2 linked regions of the Flavisolibacter tropicus genome follow. The protein of the gene in region 1 interacts with the protein of each later gene in a pairwise test. Links are inferred from orthologs where the notes say so. Each region holds a gene or a part of one and is shown in the gene's direction. Other genes may lie near its edges. The genes, in order: sucD and sucC.

What was found.
Region 2: the proteins of sucD (region 1) and sucC interact in binary tests that used the Escherichia coli proteins (3 or more experiments, as listed by UniProt). The link is inferred for Flavisolibacter tropicus from one-to-one orthologs.

What each region holds. Positions count from the first base shown.
Region 1 is NZ_CP011390.1:1,805,884-1,816,942, forward strand. The notes cover bases 2,991-5,778. They hold sucD (succinate--CoA ligase subunit alpha), read left to right. Parts: upstream 2,991-3,840; coding sequence 3,841-4,716; downstream 4,717-5,778. Other genes in these bases: SY85_RS07560 (hypothetical protein), read left to right, coding at 3,106-3,555; SY85_RS07570 (DUF4476 domain-containing protein), read right to left, coding at 4,836-5,778. Also shown: SY85_RS25910 (malic enzyme-like NAD(P)-binding protein), read left to right, coding at 1-348; SY85_RS25915 (phosphate acyltransferase), read left to right, coding at 378-1,340; SY85_RS07550 (MlaE family ABC transporter permease), read left to right, coding at 1,337-2,077; SY85_RS07555 (ABC transporter ATP-binding protein), read left to right, coding at 2,081-2,953; more of SY85_RS07570, read right to left, coding at 5,779-5,846; SY85_RS07575 (DUF4476 domain-containing protein), read right to left, coding at 6,009-6,746; SY85_RS07580 (alpha-2-macroglobulin family protein), read left to right, coding at 6,901-11,059. UniProt on the Escherichia coli protein: Succinyl-CoA synthetase functions in the citric acid cycle (TCA), coupling the hydrolysis of succinyl-CoA to the synthesis of either ATP or GTP and thus represents the only step of substrate-level phosphorylation in the TCA.
Region 2 is NZ_CP011390.1:1,530,697-1,541,818, forward strand. The notes cover bases 5,475-8,325. They hold sucC (ADP-forming succinate--CoA ligase subunit beta), read left to right. Parts: upstream 5,475-6,216; coding sequence 6,217-7,434; downstream 7,435-8,325. Other genes in these bases: SY85_RS06405 (hypothetical protein), read right to left, coding at 5,475-5,631; SY85_RS06415 (GNAT family N-acetyltransferase), read left to right, coding at 7,933-8,325. Also shown: SY85_RS06375 (hypothetical protein), read right to left, coding at 1-309; SY85_RS06380 (heavy-metal-associated domain-containing protein), read right to left, coding at 350-892; SY85_RS25135 (heavy-metal-associated domain-containing protein), read right to left, coding at 911-1,417; SY85_RS06390 (HYC_CC_PP family protein), read right to left, coding at 1,497-1,886; SY85_RS06395 (putative porin), read right to left, coding at 1,957-3,927; SY85_RS06400 (purine-nucleoside phosphorylase), read right to left, coding at 3,970-4,791; more of SY85_RS06405, read right to left, coding at 4,822-5,474; more of SY85_RS06415, read left to right, coding at 8,326-8,421; SY85_RS06420 (SprT-like domain-containing protein), read right to left, coding at 8,772-9,422; SY85_RS06425 (hypothetical protein), read right to left, coding at 9,415-9,813; SY85_RS06430 (AtpZ/AtpI family protein), read right to left, coding at 9,800-10,039; SY85_RS06435 (bactofilin family protein), read right to left, coding at 10,014-10,418; SY85_RS06440 (hypothetical protein), read right to left, coding at 10,430-10,825; porW (type IX secretion system periplasmic lipoprotein PorW/SprE), read left to right, coding at 10,946-11,122. UniProt on the Escherichia coli protein: Succinyl-CoA synthetase functions in the citric acid cycle (TCA), coupling the hydrolysis of succinyl-CoA to the synthesis of either ATP or GTP and thus represents the only step of substrate-level phosphorylation in the TCA.

The sequences.
Region 1 (11,059 bases):
GAAGCCATGAAACTGGCTGCTGTACACGCCTTGGCCGACTTAGCAAAGACGCCCGTACCCGATATCGTAAACCTGGCTTATAATGAAAAGACCATCAGTTTTGGTCCCGACTATATTATTCCTAAACCTTTAGATCCTCGCTTGCTGGCTACGGTAGCTCCTGCTGTGGCAAAAGCAGCCATGGAAAGCGGTGTAGCACAACGCCCCATTACTGATTGGGAAGGTTATTCAAGTGACCTGAACAGACGCCTTGGTTTAGACAACCAGGTGATCCGTGTGTTAGGTAGCCGCGCCCGCCGCGATCCCCGTCGTATTGTGTTGCCGATGCCGATAATGCCAAGATCCTGAAAGCTGCACAGATTGTTATTGATGAAGGTATTGGCTATCCTATCTTATTAGGAGATGAAGCCAAGATCCGCACCATTGCTGCTGCAAATGGTATCGATATCGAAGGCTTGCCCATTCTGGATCCACGCAGTGACAGCATGGAGGAGCAACGAAACACGTATGGCGAGCTGTTCTTTAAAAAGCGTCAACGTAAAGGCTTTAACTGGTACGAATCGCGCAAGGTGATGAAAGACCGCAACTACTTTGGTTGTATGATGGTAGAAACCGGCGATGCTGATTGTATGATCTCTGGTCTTTCAAAAAACTATCCTAGCACTGTTCGTCCTGCCATTCATTGTATTGGTATGGAAGAAGGCACCAAGCGAATAGCTGGCATGTACCTAATGCTGACTAAGAGAGGCCCACTCTTCCTGGCAGATACAACGGTTAACTTTCACCCTACAGCAGAAGAATTGGCAGAGATCACCTTATTAGTTGCAAAGGAGGTACGCCACTTCAACTTGCAGCCACGGATAGCTATGTTGAGCTATTCCAACTTTGGTAGTTCTGATTCTCCAGAGGCACAACTGGTTGCCAAGGCCCGCGCTATTGTAAAAGAGCGCATGCCTTCCCTGGTCGTTGATGGTGAAATGCAAGCCAGTGTAGCCTTAAACAACGACATTTTGAAGGAAAACTATCCCTTTAGCGAACTCGTAGATAAAGAGGTAAATACACTGATCTTCCCTAACCTGGCAGCTGGTAACGTAGCTTATAACCTGCTGAAGGAAGTAGGATCGGCTGATGCCATTGGCCCGATTTTATTAGGACTTAAGAAACCAGTGCATATCTTACAACTAGGAAGCTCTGTACGGAACATTGTAAATATGGCAACAATTGCGGTTGTAGATGCTCAGTTGAAAAGCCAAAAAGCAACAGAAGAGGCTATGCGTCGCTCTTCCTGGTGGAAGAGACTGAAAAGATCAAATAAAGAAGAAGCACGAAATAACATATGATGACATTTCTAGATGAAGCCGGTCGTTACCTTTTGATGCTGAGAACCATGTTTTCCAAGCCTGAAAACGGGAAAATGTATTGGAAAGAATTTATGCATCAGTGCTCTGAAATTGGTATTGGCTCTCTAGGAATTGTGGTTATTATCTCCGTTTTCATTGGTGCCGTATCGGCTGTACAAACTGCTTACCAGATGACCACTCCTTTGATTCCAAGGGAGACCATCTCTATGATTGTACGCGATACGGTAATCCTTGAATTTGCTCCTACCCTAGTTTGTATAGTATTAGCTGGTGTGGTAGGCAGTAAAATTGCTGGTGAATTGGGAAACATGCGGGTATCAGAACAAATTGACGCGCTGGAGATCATGGGAATCAATACCAAGACCTACCTGGTATTACCCAAAATATTAGCGGCTGTTATTGTTATCCCTATGCTGGTTGTTATTTCAATGATCCTGGGTATTTGGGGTGGCCGCCTGGCATCTACTATGTCCGGTATCATTTCGGCAGAAACCTTTGACAAAGGCTTGCTCATGGCCTTTATACCATACAATGTTTTCTTTGCCATTGTAAAAGGCTACACATTTGCCTTTATCATTTCCAGCATACCTGCTTTTTATGGTTATTATGTAAAAGGGGGCGCCCTGGAAATTGGACGCGCCAGCACTAAGGCAGTAGTGGTTAGTTGTATCGCTATCCTGTTTGCCGACTATATTCTATCCGCTTTACTCTTATAAGTTATGATTGAAGTTAGAAACCTACGTAAAGGCTTTGAAAATAAGACGGTATTAAATGGAGTGGATGCTGCCATGCAAACGGGCAAGTGTAACCTCATTATTGGCAGTAGTGGTAGTGGCAAAACGGTCTTAATGAAATGCATTGTAGGCCTATTTCAACCTGACGAAGGCGATGTTATGTATGATGGTCAGAACTTTACCAAAATGACGGTGGAGGAGAAAAAGGAAATCCGCAAACAAATTGGCATGCTATTCCAGGGCTCTGCCCTATTTAGCAGTATGACGGTAGAGGAGAATATCATTTTCCCACTAGACATGTTTACCAAACAAACACGTAAGGAAAAACTAAACCGGGTAAATGAAGTACTGGAGCGTGTGAATCTGGAAGGTGCCAATAAAAAGTTCCCCGCTGAATTATCGGGCGGTATGATGAAACGCGTGGGCATTGCACGTGCTATTGTACTCAATCCCAAATATCTCTTTGTAGACGAGCCTAACTCTGGCCTGGACCCACAAACCTCTGGACTGATTGACAAGTTGATCCAGGAAATTACCGAGGAATATAATATCACCACCGTTATCAACACACACGACATGAACAGTGTGATGGAGATCGGTGATAATATTATTTACATGTACCAGGGAGAAAAAGAATGGGAAGGCAATAGCAAAGACATCATTTTTAGTAAGAACGAACGCCTTAACGACTTCATTTTTGCCTCCAAATTCCTCAAGGACGCCAAAGACATGCGTATGCTGGAAGAGACAGGTATGGTACCTGAAAACCGCGACATTGAAGAGATCATAAATAATGCAGAGGAGCCACTTATTCCGCCTTCTGATAATGAGGAAACGCCCAACCCTCCTGTTCAATAATTGACCACAACTGATAGCGCTACGAGTGTTTGTATTAAACACCTACTCCTCCTGCCTATACATCTGAATATACAACTATTGCTTTTGGTATTTTTTGCAGTATCTTTCTTTCAAAGAACGTATTCATGGAAACGAGCAACCAAACTGCAACTATGTCAAGTAATGACCTGTTTGAACCACAACAAAAGGGCCTGACGGGCACTCTTAAGACCCTATCAATTCTTTCACTTATTGGCTGCGGAATCGCCTATATAATGGGCGTTTATAGCCTTATAGATTCGTCTAACTATGAACAGAAAATGGCGGAATTTGAAAAGGCGCAAGAACGAATTGGTGATAATGAGATGGCCAACAATATGGTTCAAAGCTCCATAGAGATCTACCAAAAAACATACGACTATCGCTATTTCCTTTTTATTTCCACGATAGTATTTACTACGCTTTGCCTGATTGGTGTTCTTCAGATGCGTAAATTAAAGAAAACTGGTTTTGCGATATATACCGTGGGCGAACTGACCCCACTAGTCATTTCTGCTGCTTTATTGGGCTTTAGCTTGGTGGGCGGTTTCATACTCATTATAAGTACCATCATTGCAGTATAAGTACCATCATTGCAGTGGCGTTTGTAGTTATGTATGCATCGCAGCGAAAACACCTAGTCAACTAATTAACTTTCGGATGGGTAGTGTGATATAAGCCTGTATATTACAGGCTTTTTTTATTGTTACAATCTCCATATTGAAGCTAAAACCAAGCTATTCCTCTCCTCTTTAAGTAATTAATCTGGTGAAATGAGCTTAGTATTTCATCTATTTGCCAAGCTCATTTTCTAATCTTCACGCTCCATTACACGAATTCCTTACTTTTGCCCAACTTTAAAAATCACTATGAGCGTTCTTGTAAATAAATCCTCGAAAGTACTGGTACAAGGTTTTACCGGTACAGAAGGCACATTTCATGCCTCGCAAATGATTGAATACGGTACAAATGTAGTAGGTGGTGTTACCCCAGGTAAAGGTGGCTCTACGCATTTAGACCGTCCGGTATTCAATACTGTGGCTGATTGTGTTAAAGCAACAGGTGCTAATGTTTCTATCATCTTTGTACCACCAGCATTCGCTGCAGACGCTATCATGGAAGCTGCTGATGCCGGCGTAGAATTAGTAGTTTGTATTACTGAAGGTATTCCGGTTCAGGATATGGTGAAAGTAAAGAACTTCTTGCTGAGCAAGAATACGCGCCTGATCGGACCAAACTGTCCTGGTGTTATTACAGCTGAAGAGTGTAAAGTAGGTATCATGCCTGGCTTTGTATTTAAGAAAGGACGTATTGGTATTGTTTCTAAGTCTGGTACATTAACATATGAGGCTGCAGACCAGGTAGCTAAGGCTGGCTTGGGTATTTCTACGGCTATTGGTATCGGTGGTGATCCTATCATTGGTACTCCTACTAAAGAAGCAGTAGAATTATTGATGAACGATCCAGAAACAGAAGCTATTGTAATGATCGGTGAAATTGGTGGCGGTATGGAAGCAGAAGCTGCTCGTTGGATCAAACAAGATGGCAACAGAAAACCTGTAGTAGGTTTTATTGCTGGTCAAACTGCTCCTCCCGGCCGTCGTATGGGTCACGCAGGTGCTATAGTTGGTGGCGCTGAAGATACAGCTGCTGCTAAAATGAAGATCATGGAAGAATGTGGAATTCATGTAGTACAAAGCCCAGCTGATATTGGTAAAACAATGGCAGAAGCTTTAAAGAAATAAGCTCTTTCCAAATAGTAAAAAAGCGGCAGATCTGCCGCTTTTTTAGTGCCCTAATACATCATAAAGAAAGCCCCTGAAAAACAGGGGCTTTCTTTATCTATATAACAAATTCTATTCTTCTAGCGATAGTTTGCAATATAACGGGTCAGTTCATCTTTGCTGGTACGTGAAGCAAAGGCGTCGCCCAAATACAACATATAATCAGGCTGGTTTACGGTTCTACCATAGGCATACTTGGCAATATCCAGTCTATTGGCATCATAAGAGAACATCAATACGATATCTTTCACTTGAGATGCAGTAAAGTAGTATCCGTCAATCGCTTGCTTTGCAGCTGTTAATTTAGTGGCATCTGAATAGGATGCCTGTATATTGCTTTTCACTCTATTGAAATCAACATCACTAATAACAGTCTTACTTGTTGTACCATTATCATAGTTACTGCTATTCTCTTGTATAAAGCGAGTCAATGCGTCTTTACTGGAACTAAAAGAGAATATGTCAGATAATTGATAATAGTTCGTGCGATCTACCGTCTTTGGATAGGCTTGCTTTACCAATTGCATTTTATCATCCTCAAAAGAAAAAAGCTGCGCCATCTGTCTTACCTGCTCCGTTTTAAAGTAGTTGCTGCTGATAGCGGTTTTAGCTTTTGCCATTCGGTTAGACGTAAACTTCTCCTGTTGCAGGCTTCTTTTCAAGGCATCAAAGTCAAGATCAGAAATGGCATTTCCGTAATTATAATCACCGTCGTTATCATACACTTCTTCGTTATAGCTACTGCTGTTGATATCCATTTCATCAATCAACGTTTTACCATAGCGATTGATCACAATATCTACGTGATAGTTAGAGCGGACGTAAACAGAACCATTATACAATACTTTCTCGCGGTTGGTGGGTACATTGTAACCAGATGCTTGCACCTCGGTTATTTTAATGGTATGATTGCCTGGCTCCACATCATTTAACACCAGCATATTATATTCTAAAGGATAACGTCTGCCGTCAATAGTAATACGAATAGTGGATTTATCATGGCTATAAATGGTCAGCTTTCCTCCACGTGGGGGCGCAGCAAAAGCACAAAGTGCAACAAAAAAAGAAAGGGTAAATAGTATTTTTCTCATATAGGGACGATTTACTTTGTTCGTTCAAAACTAAAGGGAATGGGGAGTAATGTATTGTTAAAGATGCATAGTTAAAACATTCTTTAAATAGTCAATCATTAACAAATATGGGTATACGAAAAGACCCTTACCGGAGTAAAGGCCTTTCCTATACTCCACCAATCAATAGCGATAATCTTTTATATAACGGTCCAGTTCATCTTTTGTACTCTGAAAACTGAACACATCATAAAGCTGGTAGTAGGAACGCTGATCAACCGTATTGCGATAAGCCAGCTTAGCCAGCTCCAGCTTGTCGTTTTCAGATGAGAACAACTGCAACACTTGTCTTACCTGTGATGTGGCAAAATAGTTTCGGCTCAGGCCGTCTTTAGCTGTATTCATCTTACCGTTATTAAACCACTGGGTTTTCACCTGTTGCAGAAACTGGTTAAAGGCGCTCTCACTCATGGCCTGGTTATATTTATTATTATAATCCCCATTGTTATTATAGCCCCCGCTATTGTTATCACCATACCAGTCATCATCATCATTCCAGCGGCCGTTAGATCGTAAGGCTTGTTCATCAACCAACGCTTTACCAAAACGGTTCACCATTACATCAACATGGTAATTAGGCTTTACCTGCACTGTAGTAGCATACAACAGTTCATTGCGGTCATTTCGGCCACGTCCATTACCATTGCCATTTCGATAGGCCTTGTAAATCTGGATGCGGTGATTGCCCGGTTGTACATCGTTTAGGACAATTGAGTTGTCATTTTGCTGATACGCACGTCCATCCACAACCACTTGCATATTGCTTTTGGATGCCAACGTAATGGTCAACTTGCCTTCATTGTAAGCAAAGGCAGACGTAGCAATGCTTGTAGCGAATAAAAAAGTAAAAATGGCTTTCATAATTTGGTTCCTCCACCTGATAGACGGCAGAGTTTATTCAACGTTTAGAACGACCTTTATAAACAAACGTTAAAGCCGTAAAGCCGCTCGCAACATTATGTAATTGTTTATGTTCGTGCATCTTTACTGCAATTACTGTTAGATTTTAAGCTTTATGAAATTGATTAAGCCATTTTTGTTTTTAGCCATTATCCTTTGCAGCGCCAGTTTATTGTATGCCCAAAAGGTCAAGACCTATGACGCCCAATGGAAGAAAGTAAATGACCTGGTACAAAAGGAATTACCTAAATCTGCATTAATAGAGGTGCAGAAAATTTATACCCAAGCTAAAGCAGAGGGTCAGGATGCACAACTGATCAAAGCATTAGTATATATCACTGAACTACAAGCTGAAAACCGGGAAGACAATGAAGTTGTCAGCATCCGGGAATTGGAAAAAGAAGTAAACCAGGTAAAAGAGCCGGCCACTTCCATTTTGAAAAGCTTATTAGCCAATCGCTACTGGCAATATTTCCAGCAGCAACGCTACCAGTTATATAATAGAACCAATACGGTTGACTTTAAAAAAGAGGACATTGCCACGTGGACAGCAGAAGACCTACATAAAAAGATCAGCTCCTTGTATTTGCAATCGTTGCAAAACAAGCCCCTATTGCAATCTACAAAGCTGGACAACTATGAAGCGATTTTACTAAAGGGGAATGTTCGCAGTCTGCGGCCTACTTTGTATGATCTTTTAGCACATACAGCATTAAACTATTTTAATAATAGCGAGCGCGACATTAAAAAGCCAGCCTACGCATTTGAGATCAATCAACGGGAAGCCTTTGCACCAGCAGAGGAATATGCAAAGGCCCGCTTTGTTACCAACGATTCCATTTCACTACACTATAAAGCGCTACTAATTTACCAGGAGCTGATCCGTTTCCATATAGCAGATAAAGACCCTTCAGCCTTAATAGATGCGGATATTGATCGTCTGCAATTTGTTTATCAAAATACTGTACTGACCAACAAAGACGATCTGTACAAACAGGCATTGGAGCAATTAACGAATAAATGGCAGAACATACCTAGCGCTTCACAAGCCTGGTTTTTATTAGCGGCCTATTATTATCAATCAGGACAGCAATACGCGCCACTGAAAGATACCACGAACCGCTTTGCTATTGTACAGGCCAAAACCATTTTGGAGCGTATTATCAAAGAGAATAAAGATAAAAATGAAGGCTGGACAAATAGCTACAACCTATTGCAGGAAATCAACCGCCCGAGTTACCGGTTTGAAATAGAAAGAGTGAATGTGCCCAACCTGCCATTCCGCTCCTTGATTACCTACAAAAATGTCCCCTCCCTTTACTTCCGCATTATTAAAGCCGATAGCAGTACAAAAAAGCTAATGCGTAGCCTCTATGAGGATAAACAATGGGATGCGTTAACAAAGACCACTTCCCTACGCCAATGGCAACAAGCACTTCCAGCCACAAATGACTTACAAGAACATGCAGCAGAAGTAAAGATCGATGCCCTACCGGTAGGAGAGTATGTTTTACTAACAGCCACCAATGACAATTTTGGGAAACAGTACCACCTGGCTGCCCAGCTTTTCTATGTATCCAATATCAGCTATATCAACTTAAACAACCAGTTCTTTATCCTTAACCGCGAAAGTGGCCAACCAATAGCAAATGCCGCTGTTCAAGTGTTTACGCAAGAATATGATTACAAAACTTCAAGCTATAAGAAACAAAAGCTGGGTGAGTATAAATCTGATAAAAATGGCTTTATTGAAGTAGTTAACAAAAAAGAAAAGCAAGACAACAGCTATTATTTGGATATTAGAACAGGTTCTGACTTTCTCAACATGGAAGATCCATTCTACCATACCTACTACTACGATCAACGCAATGAAAAACCTGCAACTAAACAGATCTTCTATTTTACTGATCGTGCCTTATACCGCCCAGGTCAAACCATCTATGTAAAAGGTATTGTGATCAATAAACAAGGTAAAGAAAACAGCATTGCCACCAATTATAAAACTACTATCCTTCTAAGAAATGCCAATTATGAAGATATCGATTCACTTTCTGTGACCACTAATGAGTTTGGATCGTTTACTGGCAAATTCAACCTCCCGCAGAATTTGTTGAACGGAGAGTTCTCTATAAGAGACAAAGAAGGCAATGGCATGGCGGAGTTTTCTGTTGAAGAATACAAGCGTCCGAAGTTTTATGTGGATTTTGAAAAAGTAAAAGAAACCTACAAAGCAGGCGACACCGTAACCGTCACAGGATTTGCAAAAGCCTATGCTGGCAATAATATAGATGGTGCAAAAGTAGCTTACCGTGTAGTGCGTCAGCCACGTTTTATCTACCCATGGCTAACCTGGCGTTGGTGGCTACCCCGTGCTGAAACTATGGAGATTGCTCATGGTATAACTACAACTGATAAAGATGGCAAGTTCACCGTTCGTTTTACAGCTATTCCAGATAAAAAGATTGATCGCAAACTGGAACCTGTTTTTGACTATCGTATCTATACTGATATTACCGATATAAATGGTGAAACGCGTAGCGGAGAGAATATTGTATCTGCTGGTTACAAGTCGCTCTTACTTTCAATATACACACCTGAAAGAATTGCTGCTGATTCATTGAAGACTATTCAGGTACAAGCCAAGAACATGAACGGGGAAGTACAAAAGGCTACTGTTACATTAAACATCGCTAAGCTGCAACCCGAGCAACGCCTGATCCGCAAACGGTATTGGCAACAACCTGACCAATATATAATGAGTAAGGAGGAATACATTCGCTTATTCCCTAATGATGAATACAGCAATGAAAGCGATCGTACCAGCTGGCAAAAAGGTCAAACAATATATACTCAAACGGACAGTACCAGAATAAATGGTGCGTGGGCATTAGAGAAACTTAATGTAAAGCCGGGCTTCTATCAGTTTGAATTCATAACAAAGGATAATGAGGGACAAGAAGTAAAAGACATCAAATATGTAGAAGTCTTTGATACAAAAACAAAAGAACTGGCAAAACCCGATTATCTATGGACGGTAGCAACAAATAAAGACATACAACCGGGTGAAAAAACAAGTCTTCAAATTGGATCATCAGCTAATGATGTTTTCCTGGTTCAACAAACCGACAAGAATAAAGAAGCACAAAACGATGCATACACCTACAACTACACTACGCTGAACAATGAAAAGCGGGCTATTGAATTAGGTGCAACAGAAGCTGACCGTGGTGGTTATGGTGTAAGCTTTTTCTTTGTCAAGCACAACCGCTTCTACCAATATAGTGAAACCGTTTCAGTGCCATGGAGCAATAAAGAGTTAGACATTACCTATAGCACTTTCAGGGATAAACTACTGCCTGGCAGCCAGGAAAAATGGCAGGTAAAGATCAGTGGGTATAAAGGCGACAGAGCGGCTGCTGAAGTATTGGCTAGCATGTATGATGCTTCGTTGGATCAATTTAAACCACACAACTGGTCTATTCCTTCAATCTGGGCCAGCTACTACCGTACTGGACAATGGCAAGGCACTCAAAATTTTAGCGCCGTACCGTCTCAAATCAAATGGGTAAATGACCGCGACTACCAAGGTTTCTTTAAACAGTACGATCGTTTCTTTTTTGAGGAAGACACCAGAGTTTATTCCTACAATAGAAGGATGGCTGTAAAAAGTGCCGCCGCTGCTAATAGTGCTGCACGTGAAAAACAGAGCAAAGCCATGCCTACTACTGATTCTGCGGCACCAGCGATGGCACAAAGGATGGAAGTAGTAGCCGTAAATGGAGTTTATAAAGATATAGATGATGTACAAGTAACAGACACTTCTACTTCAACTCCAGAAGGTAATAGCGCCATTCAAATCCGCAAGAATTTAAATGAAACGGCCTTTTTCTTTCCGGATCTCCAGACAGATTCTGCCGGTAATATTTCTTTCTCCTTTACCACACCAGAAGCTTTAACACGTTGGAAGTTGCAAACACTTGCCCACACGAAAGAACTGGCATTTGGTAGTTTGCAGAAAGAAGTGGTTACCCAAAAAGAATTGATGGTACAACCCAATGCGCCTCGCTTCTTACGCCAAGGTGATCGACTGGAGTTAACAGCCAAAATCGTTAACCTCACCGATAAAGAAATGACGGGTCAGGCGGAATTACAATTGGTTGATGCAGCTACCAATACGTCTGTAGATGGTTGGTTTCAAAACATGTTCCCTAATCAATATTTTACGGTAGCACCCGGGCAAAGCGAAGTTGTAAAGTTCCCTATTGAAGTACCCT
Region 2 (11,122 bases), 270 kb from region 1 along the record:
ATCATTAGATAAAAAGCGGTATTTACCATATACACGGGCTCCTTCCCATTTAAATTGCTCATCCTGCATGTCAGAAAAGAGAAGCCCTCCGTGAACCATCCACTTCTTATCCAATCCTAACATTACCTCAGGCATATGTCGCTGAACTATTTGACCAGAATGCAATGCGCGCTCAAACATCGAAGTCATTTTTACACTAATTGACTTAGATGGCATATTAGAAGCTGGCTCTGTGTAGGGATACAACTCTTGCGCACAGAGCTGACTGCCCACACTTAGCAAGCCAATCAAAAACAATAAATTCTTCATGATTATAAATAGCCCCTGCGGATGCAGGGGCTGCATTGAATTATATTACAACATGATAAATACGGGCTTGCTCTGCTACGTTTTCCTTGGCGCAGCAGGCTGCTGCCTTGCCAGTTTGTACGCAGGTAAGCTTTGAAGCACTACTCCACTTCTTGAACTCTTTTGCAGAAACAAAGCTTTTATCTACAATACTAAGTGTTGTAGCACCATTAAGCTGTTTGCCTGCTGCATTTAAAAAGTGAAAATATTGCCCTCCCAACTCAAAGTGCTTGTCTTTCTCAATAGTTACATTATTAAGATCAACATTCACTTTTAAGCTTGCCACAGAGAAGCCTGCATCTTGTACGGCTTTACTCAAAGCATCAAAATCTACAGCTGCACCAGACTTAAATGTCAAATTGTATTGCTGATTTTTAATATCCACTTGTACTTTTTCAACAAATGGCACGCCTTCCAAAGCCACTTTTACAGCCTTTGAGCACATAGAACAGGTTAGACCGCTGGCTTGTAGAGAAGCTTTAGAAAATTGCGCATTGGCTTGCATACCTATAAGGAAAGCAGCCAGCATAAGAATACTTTTCATATGAAAGCTGTTTTAAGGTTATGACTTTTTGCAACAAGCAGCGCCTTCTTTTCCAGCACCCGCAGTTTGAGCATCATGACTGCACTTGCCGTCTTTGCAGCAATCCATGCTTGCTGTACACTTACCATCAGCACAGCATTTCTTACATTCTTCTTTTGTGCAGGAAGTACCATCGCAACAGCTCTTCTGATCGCCTACTCTTTCATATTTACAACAATCGTGAAGTTTGTTATAAGCCTCGTCTGTAGCTTTATAATTAGGAGTATCGTATCCAACAGCAGCTATACCTTCCTGGATTTTTGCTTCGTTGGAAGATTTGCTGTTGTATTTAATAGTTAGCGATTTTGAGTCTACATTCCATTGAGCATAGGAAGCTCCGGCATTTTTTGCAGCCGTTTCAATTTTATTCTTACACATACCACATTCACCCGACACTTTAAATGTGGCAGACTTTGTTTGTGCATTTACAAGTTGAGCGAACAGAATAAACAAAGAGGAGAAAAGAACTATTTTAAGCGTTTTCATTTTTTAAATTTTTACTTGAATAAATAATATAACCTGCCTTAATAGCAAAAGCAGCCAATGACTAGATAAAACATTGTGTCTATAGTCTGAAAACGCAATTATTCAAGTAAGTATCCTGTTTAGATAGAAGAGGTGGACCATGTATTCGATCCTCCTGAGTAGAAACTGATTTTATTACAGGCAATAAAAACTCGGGAACAAAAGAAGCGGGAATTGCAGGCGCACTAAACAGGTAAATAGCTGTAGCGGACATAACCTGGTCCTGTTTCAGCTTCATAACCTTTACCTCATCGCGGCAGCAACCATGTTTTTTTTGAGTAGACATGCCGCACTTCTCACACTTCTCCTTTTCAGAAGTTCCTAGCTCCCATGAATGAAACTTGTTCATGCAGTAATGCAGGTTTACAGTAAAACCTGTGCTTACTACAAAGTACAAAGTCAATAATATGGAAGCCGCAAACCTCTTCATGAACGTAACAAAGTTATAGGAGCTTTATTATAAAGCAAACCTGATTTTTGTCAAGGATCAAGATTAAGTATCAATTAACAAAGCTCCAGAAAATCCCTAGGCGTAGCACTAAGCCAGGATAAGGGTAATCGGGTGCAGAAAAGTTTTCATTTGTGAACGTAATGCCATTTGAAAACTTAAATGCATTCAAATTTTCCGCTCTTATGTATGCCTGGAAACCACGAATGCGGAAATTGAAATAAGCATGGATATCAGGCTTGTTCTTAATAGAAGTAGTATCCTGAAATACAAACTGTCCATTGACAGGCGAATAGTTATCTGCATCAAAAGGTGTATGATAGCGAATATCAATCCCGGTAGACATAAACAGGTTTCTAAAGAAATTACCCTCAAATGCTATGCGGTTACGTGTTAAAAACAAAGGAACATTTACATCCACATTACCGGTTTTCTGCTGCAAATATGCCTCCATGTACCAGTTCACATGACGTGCAACTTTGAATGTTTTAAAAGCGCTAATACGTAATATGTTGAATAAGGCACTCTCCTGCTCTACGGTATAAAAGTTTTTATAATAGAGGTAGTTACCCATTAGAAAATAATCGCCCCCGAGACTAAGCTTCAATTTAGGGTTTGAAATGGTTGCAAAAATGTGGGAGGTATTTTCTTTATTCAACGACAATGTTGGATTAAAGTTAAAACTACTCAGCCCTTTTTGAATATACGCCGGAGATCGGTTACTGTTTTCAAAACCTACTTGTAGACTACCTAACTTGCTACTAAGCAAACGCTGCAAGCTTATATAGGCATGATAGTCGCCTTGATTGTATCCACTAACATGCAAACGTCCGGATGCTAACATATCCCATTTCTGGTTTCGGGTACGGTTGCGATACTCACCATGTAAAACGGTATTGACAAAGTTTTCTTTGTTACCGTCCTTCACCTTTCCATTTAACAATTGCAGCTCTGCCCCAAGCTTTAAAAACTGTTGCAGGTTCTTGGCATCTGGGAACGTGTAGATGGAAAAGTCATTATTTAACTCACGCCAACGGTCTTGTAAATACACTGTATCCCCTGTGTGTAATTGAATATTATAGTAGGCGGGATAATAGGTTGTATCAACTGAATAATCCTGAAATGTATAGCGGTTGCGGCGATACTGGAAAGTATGTTCAAACCGGAGGCGCGGATAAAACAACGGTATAACAGTTGAATCCGTTACAATTGAATCTTTCTTACCGAAATCATATTGCTGACGGAGCAATCCAACAAACTCGCGGTAATCATTACCTGTAACCAAGCTTACACCGAACGGAGTACGCGTATAATCTTCGTTTTGAGGGCCAAACTTGGTAGGAATTGAAATCCGTTCTTCAAACACAGGATCATCCATATAGTTCCTGTCATTACGAATGCCACCATTTTCAGCTACCTGTAGCTTATTACCAATTAAGGCAACATAATTATTGTAACGCTTATTGGGTGATTGATACCAGGAAGTAAAGAGATAATTATTGTGATTCGAACGTTGGTTTTTCAAATACCCGGGACTATTGATCAATCGATAGTGCAATCCAATATTCCAGTAAGGTTTAAAGTTTTGCGTATGATGTACTTGAATGATTTGCTGCGTTTTGCTTCCTAATAAATAGGCCAGCTCTGTATAAGGCCGGGTAGTATTAAAAAACTGAATCTTATCTGCTGTCCATTTATATAAATCCAAAGCATGAAACCCGGGATCAAAACCAGTACGAATAATTGGAGCAAATAAAATGGAATGGGCCGCTGTACCCGTATTACCTAAATAATTATAAGTAGTGGGAACCGGAAATCGTCGATAAAAATCGTTAATGGAGGAGTCCAACGAATAACTGCGTGTAGAGTCCAGATAACGGGCACTAATAGTTATACTGTCCTCAAACTTATTCCGACGTTGTAAGCTATCATTGTTTCCACCACCGCCGCCACCTTTAAAGCGGTTACCAATATCCCGAATAACGCCTTGCGCTTGTACACCAGGTGCACTAAGCAAGAGCATTAAAGCAAAAAGGAGTTGGTATATACGTTTAATCTGCACGAATTAATTGACGCTTCTTATTAGCTCACGAAATATAGTAGAGAACTTAGGTTCTGCTGCTGTTGCTGCTTCCAAAACCTCTTCATGCGTTATAATGTTATCTTCCTCACGGATACCGATATCAGTAATTACGCTCATGGCAAATACGTCCATACCCATATGTACAGCAGTTATTACCTCCTGAACGGTACTCATTCCTACCGCATCTCCACCTAGCACATGAATCATTTTATACTCAGCCCGTGTTTCAAAAGTTGGACCTGTAACACCAAAGTACACGCCTTCTTTTAATTCAATACCTTGCTCAGCAGCTATTGCTTTAGCTTTAACAATTAATTCTTTTTTATAGGGCTCGCTCATATCAGGAAAACGAGGTCCTAAGCGATCGTCATTTTTACCCAATAGAGGATTTACAATGGCCAAGGAAATATGATCATTAATGATCATTAAATCCCCTACTTTCAAACCAGGCTTAACCCCACCAGCGGCATTTGAAATCAATAATGTAGTAACACCCAATAGTTTTAAAACTCGAATGGGAAATACAACTTCCTCTGCCCGGTAGCCTTCATAAAAATGAAAGCGGCCAGCCATAGCTATTATAGGTTTATCGGCAATTGTACCAATGATCAACTTACCATGATGTCCCTCAACGGTAGACACCGGAAAGTGTGGAATATCCTCATAGGGTATTTCCTTTTCAATTACAATTTCTTTGGTAAAGTTTCCTAAGCCACTTCCCAACACCACTGCTGTTCTAATGGGTTGAGAAATCAACGGTTGTAAAAAAGCCGCGGCTGCTTGCAGTTTTGAATATGCGTCCATAAAAAGTGCCGCAAAGATAACCTTACTGTGTTAATATGGGTATTTATATAAGTCACAATATTCTTCATCACACACCAGCTTACGCCAGACGGGGTGTTGCCACACATCTTTGTAATCATACCATCGCCCATTGACCTTTATCTTGTTGTACACCAAACGTGTACCATGACTATAATCGGTATACCAATTGGCATGCCCGGTGTAGAGAGGCTGAATAGGTTTTCCATTTAACTGGTGCCAGCCATAGATAGCGACTTTATCAAGCCGATTTTCCTTAACCAGTTTCCCGGTAGTAACAATATCCTTCTTAATTCCACCTATTAAACCTTTCTGCCCTTTTCGCTGGCCTTCTATGATCAGGTGATGTTGATACATGGTGGGTGTGCTATCCCGAAAGGCAAACATAGGTACAGGTTCCAGCTTTACTTTTGCGGCTGCATAAATAGCATCGACCAGTTTTCGCGTGGGTAGAAAACAATGGAATTGATCAGCCAGTTTCTGCGCTGTTATAGGCGTAAGACAAACCCGCACCCAATCTGTATTCGTTCCCACACTCAAATAATCTGGTGTTACATATATAATAGCTTTTATCGTTTTCTGACTGGCCGTATCGAAAAGTTGTAAATGTACAGGTGTCAATTGCTGTAAGAATGAAGGCATATTTCCCTTCGAAATCTCGGCAATAACCATGGAATCTCTTTTTCGCCAATCATTGGCTGCGCCCTCTTTAAATAAAATAGTACCCGCCTTTCTATCTGAAGTTGTTTTTTGTAAAACCAGCTTAGGAGCAGACGAACATCCTATAACAATAAATCCTAAAAAAACTAACAGCCCTTTCATACTGGAAAGATCATAAAAAATATACATGAGTTGACAAAAGACAAAAAAATCAAATTAGACAAAAGCTGCCTTTCTGATTTTGCATTGACATATTCAATAAGGTGTCGAATTAAATAACCACTATACTTACCTTATTGTGCGCGGCTTTGTTTCGATATTTATGATCTTTTTCTTCCCTATAACACACATTTATCCTGTATATATCTCGTCTCTATTAGGGGCGAGATATATACGAGATATATACGAGTTATATACGGGTTATATACGGGTTATATACGAGATATTGCAGAATGAGGGCAGGCAATAAGCAGGTTACTGGCTATATGCGCAGTTTCTATTTATAAAAGGACTGTTTTATCTAACAGTGGGTCCTTTCTTAATATTGGTAATCAACCATCACTTCTTCTGCTGGCCCTCCCTCCTAAAAGCAGGACAGAAGCAGCTGAAAACCCGTCATCAGCAAACGCTTTGTTTATTCAAAATTGAGATTTGCTTATTGGCAGACTGATTCTCTTATCTTTGCCGCAAATTTTTAACATGAAGTGCAGAAAGCATTTCATCTAACCTTAATTAAATTATTTACAGATGAATTTGCACGAATACCAGGCAAAAGAACTGTTGAAGAAATACAATGTGCCTGTGCAAGAAGGATTCGCTTGTAGCACACCTCAGGAAGCCGAAGAAGCGTACCGTACCATTAAGACTACTTACGGCAGCAGCTTTGCTGTAGTAAAAGCTCAAATTCATGCGGGTGGTCGCGGTAAAGGGAAGATCCGTGAAACAGGCATCAACGGTGTGAAAGTTGCTAAATCGCTGGAAGAAGTGAGCGATTTCGCTACAAAGATCTTAGGTGGTACACTGGTAACCATTCAAACAGGCGAAGCTGGTAAAGTGGTAAATAAGATTTACGTAGCGCAGGACATGTACTATGATGGTCCAACTGAGCGTAAAGAATTCTATCTGTCTATCCTTTTAGATCGTTCTAATGGTCAGAATGTAATTATGTACAGCACAGAGGGTGGAATGGACATTGAAGAAGTGGCTCATAACACTCCTGAAAAAATATTTAAAGAGTGGGTATACCCAGGTGGTGGCTTAAACGGTTACCAGGCTCGTAAGATTGCTTTCAACCTTGGCTTGAGTGGTGAAGCATTCAAGAACATGACCAAGTTCGTTACCAACCTGTATAATGCTTATATCGGTTTGGATTGCGCTATGTTGGAAATCAACCCATTGTTTAAAGCTGCTGATGATAAGATCGTAGCAGTAGACTGTAAGATGGGACTGGACGACAACTCATTGATGCGTCACCCAGACCTGGCACAACTGCGCGATATTTCTGAAGAAGATCCTACAGAAGTAGAAGCAGGTAAATACAACCTGAACTTTGTGAAACTGGATGGTAACGTAGGTTGTATGGTAAACGGCGCTGGTTTGGCTATGGCTACAATGGATATGATCAAATTAAGTGGTGGTGAGCCAGCTAACTTCCTGGACGTAGGTGGTACAGCTAACGCTACTACTGTAGAAGCAGGTTTCCGCATTATCATGAAGGATCCTAAAGTAAAAGCAATCCTTATCAATATATTCGGTGGAATTGTACGTTGTGACCGTGTGGCACAAGGTGTAATTGACGCTTATAAAAACATGGGCAATATCGAAATTCCAATCATTGTACGTTTACAAGGTACCAATGCTGAGGAAGCCAAGAAGTTGATTGATGAGAGTGGTTTAAAAGTGCAGTCAGCTATTTTATTAAGTGAAGCAGCTGCATTGGTAAACCAAGCAGTTTCAGCAGCATAAGTTTCAACAACTGATTCTTTATAAAACCCAGCTAATCAGCTGGGTTTTCTTTTTTTCTAGTACTTGCTTCTACACTTATAGTAATAAGCAAAAAAATTCCCCTCTTAAGAGGGGAACCCAGTTTCATCAGGCGCGGACAGATTAGGTTAATTGTTGCTGGCAAAACGCCTGGTTTAGTTTTTCATAAGGATTGGAAGTTGGTTTTTCGGACTCGGATTTTTTTGGTTTTTCGGATACTTGATTAGCTTTTCATGGCTATTGGATAATGTTTCCGAGAGAAAAGTTAAAATGGTTTCCATCTTTTTATTATAGGCAGTCGACTTTGTTTATACCACTAACTGAAAGACTTAAAACCCGCTACAGGATTGCACTTAGCCATTTGAACATAGGAATTTTTATATACATATGATTAAAAATCAATGCGTTATTATTTAGAATTTATAGTCCATTTAAAACAATCATTTTACCAAGACAGTTGGTTAAAGTAACATTGCATTCATGCTTACTAATGTTCAAATCAGACCCATTCAATTAAATGATAACCCTGGCATTGCACAGGTTATTCGAACTACCCTGGAAGAATTTGGTGCCAATAAACCAGGTACGGTTTACTTTGATAATAGCACCGATCATCTCTTTGAACTGTTTCAGGTGCCAGGTGCTATTTACCATGTAGCAGTACTTGATGGCGAGATTATCGGTGGCGGTGGCATCTACCCCACGGAGGGCCTACCCACCGATACATGTGAACTAGTAAAAATGTATGTGCTTAAAAAAGTAAGAGGCATTGGTCTGGGACGGGCTCTTATTCAAAAAAGCTTAGACTATGCGAAAGAGGCTGGTTATAAAAATGTGTATTTAGAAACAATGCCTGAACTGCAGCAAGCATTGGCCACCTATCAAAAGTTTGGCTTTGAGTATATCAACCAGCCATTGGGCAATTCCGGCCATTTTGGTTGCGACTTGTGGATGTTGAAAGAGCTGTAAAGACCGATTTCAACCAGAGAGCGCTTCGCGCTGATTGGTGTCACGCAGAGGCGCTAGGAACGCAGGGAAAAAGTTTCGCACAGAGGAAAGGGGAAAAGGAGTAGGATTTCACGCAAAGATTAAAAGGCGTTAAGAAGCACAAAGAGTAATAAACAAGAAACAAGGAATGATGAAAGTAGAAGGGAGAAAATGTTCAATGAAGAAATAGAACTATAAAACAAAAGCACTCAGATTAAAAGAGTGCTTTTGTTTTATAATACGGTTTGAACTTCTGATATTGTGCGTTGGCCCTACTCACCGCTCACCAATGACCATTCACGAGCTTGGCTTCTTCCGCGCTGCCTTACCCTTTAAGGGCCGGGGGTGAGCAAAGGGCCGTGTCCAGTAAGTTCTTCTACCTCATAAACTGGGCTAAACAAGTACAAGCGTCCAGTCTTTACTTCTACGCATTTAAAGCGTTTGCGCATCTTCTCCCCTTTCTGAAATATGCGGCCGTCGTGTGTTTTAAAAAGTGCGTTATGCAATACTTCCTCCACCATCTTTAAGTGACTAGGGGTGTCATCATAATTTTTTAACGTACGCAGTAATATTTCGTCTGCACAACTGCTAGCGGCGGGGTTGTGCAACGTCCTTAAAAGAGCCTGTTTTATATCATCAGGGAAGGTGCCGTTTTGTATAAATTGTGCCAGCAACTGGCCAAAGATGCTTTTCCATTCTTTACCATGAGAGGCTACACTATTGCCATATTGCTCATACTGAAGCAGGTGAGCAATTTCGTGTATTAAAGTGATCAGGAAAGCATATGGATTTAAATTCCCATTGACACTGATACGGTGATTTTTATCACGGGTGCGGTGTCTATAATCGCCTAAAATGCTTTTCCTTTCCTGGGCAACTGTCAAATGCACCTTATACTGGTGCAAATACTGCAAAACAGGCTCAAAGGTATTAGGTGGCAGGTAATCCTGAAGTTTATGGATTGGTGCCTCTTTTTTAGCCATTGGGATTCTTCTTCAGCAGCTTTGTCAACGAACTCACCTCCAAAAACGTGTACAAAAGGTATAAGCCCATTAAAGCAAATAAAGCCGGTTTGTTTAAATCTTTTTTATAGATCGCTATATAAACTAAGGCAGCAATCATACAAGCAAATAGTTTTATTGTAATACTGCCAAATACACCTCGCACAAACGCATGCGGATTAGTGCTTTTCAAACTACGGATAGCAATCAACGCAGAAACGATCGTAACTAAAAACAAGATTAGATTTCCAATAATCAATACATTTTGATCAGCCCCCCAGCGGGCAAGCATAGATTTCCCAGAAATAAAGAATGCATTAAGTGCAATAAATAGAAATAGAATAACAAACAGCGGCCGTCTACGATTCTGCATTCGTCTTGTTTCGTTTAGAGGTTTCTTTAATCAATTTATAAATCATTAAGCAGAGCACAACAAACGGCAGTATCCAAACCAAGAGTGGTAAGGGCGCCTTTAGCCATGCATCTGCTTTATAGCCAACAAAAACGGCAATTCCCAAGGCAGCAAAGATCTGGCTACCCAAACCTGCATAACGCATGAGGTCGGAAGAAGGTTTATTTTGCTTTTGCTGGTAACTCATTTTCAGTCATTTGCACAATATTGGCTACTGCAGCTCCCATCTGGCAATGGCCATTAAAGGTGGTGGTGGGGTCTACTTGTAATTTAGCTGCTGTAATATTGCCTTCTATGGTTCCTTCAGATTTTAACTGAAGCAGGTCTTTTACAATAATATTACCTTTCACTTTTCCAGTAATATCTGCCTGTTGCCCCTCTATATTTCCATCCACAAAACCTGTGGGTCCCACTATGATCTTAGCGTTGCAACGAATATTACCTTTAATAGTTCCATCTATCCGAAGGTCATTATCACTAATAACATCTCCCTGAAAGGTAGTGCCAGCGCTGATTAGCGTAGCGCTATTAGGTGTACGGTCGTTTGGTTGTTTTTCTTTAAACATAAGATAGCGGTTTAGTCGTTAGAAAATTCTTCTTGAGGAAGTTGCAATTGAGTGGTGTCCAAATTTTGGTTAGCATCGCCACTTAGCACCTTTTTAACGTCATTAATATACTGCGTTTGAAAGTGTATCTGTTTTTCTAGTGAATCTGTAACATACTTCAATTGCCGGTATTCTCTACCTATACTTGCACTTCCGTAACCGGGAATATAGTATTTCAACGGGGTAAATACAACTAAAGCCACTGTTAAACCAACCAATAAGACAAAAAGGGTACTAAAAGCTATATAAACACTCATACGAGAAAGGCGGAATGTGACCACTTCTTCATAGGTATCATCATTCATTATCACCAACCGGTATCTATTCTGCAGACGTTTTAAGGTGGAGCCTGCTTCCATTTTGGCCATAGTACGATATTGAGCTTTAAAGGTAGCGTAAACAATGTCGCAAGGTCCAAAATTTATCCTATCTTTTATACTAAATTGTTTGAAAATCAGTTATTACTCTTTTAGTTTGCGCTTTTGATCATGGTATTTTCACGATATATAGTTCGCTTTTTTTGCCTGCTTTTATTAACAATTGCCTATAATACTTCAATAGCGCAACTGGGTTTTGATCTGGATATCAAAAAGCCAGAACCCTATGATAACCGAGAATTAAAATCAGAAAAAACAACTACTACCAAGCTAAAAGCCCCACAACGG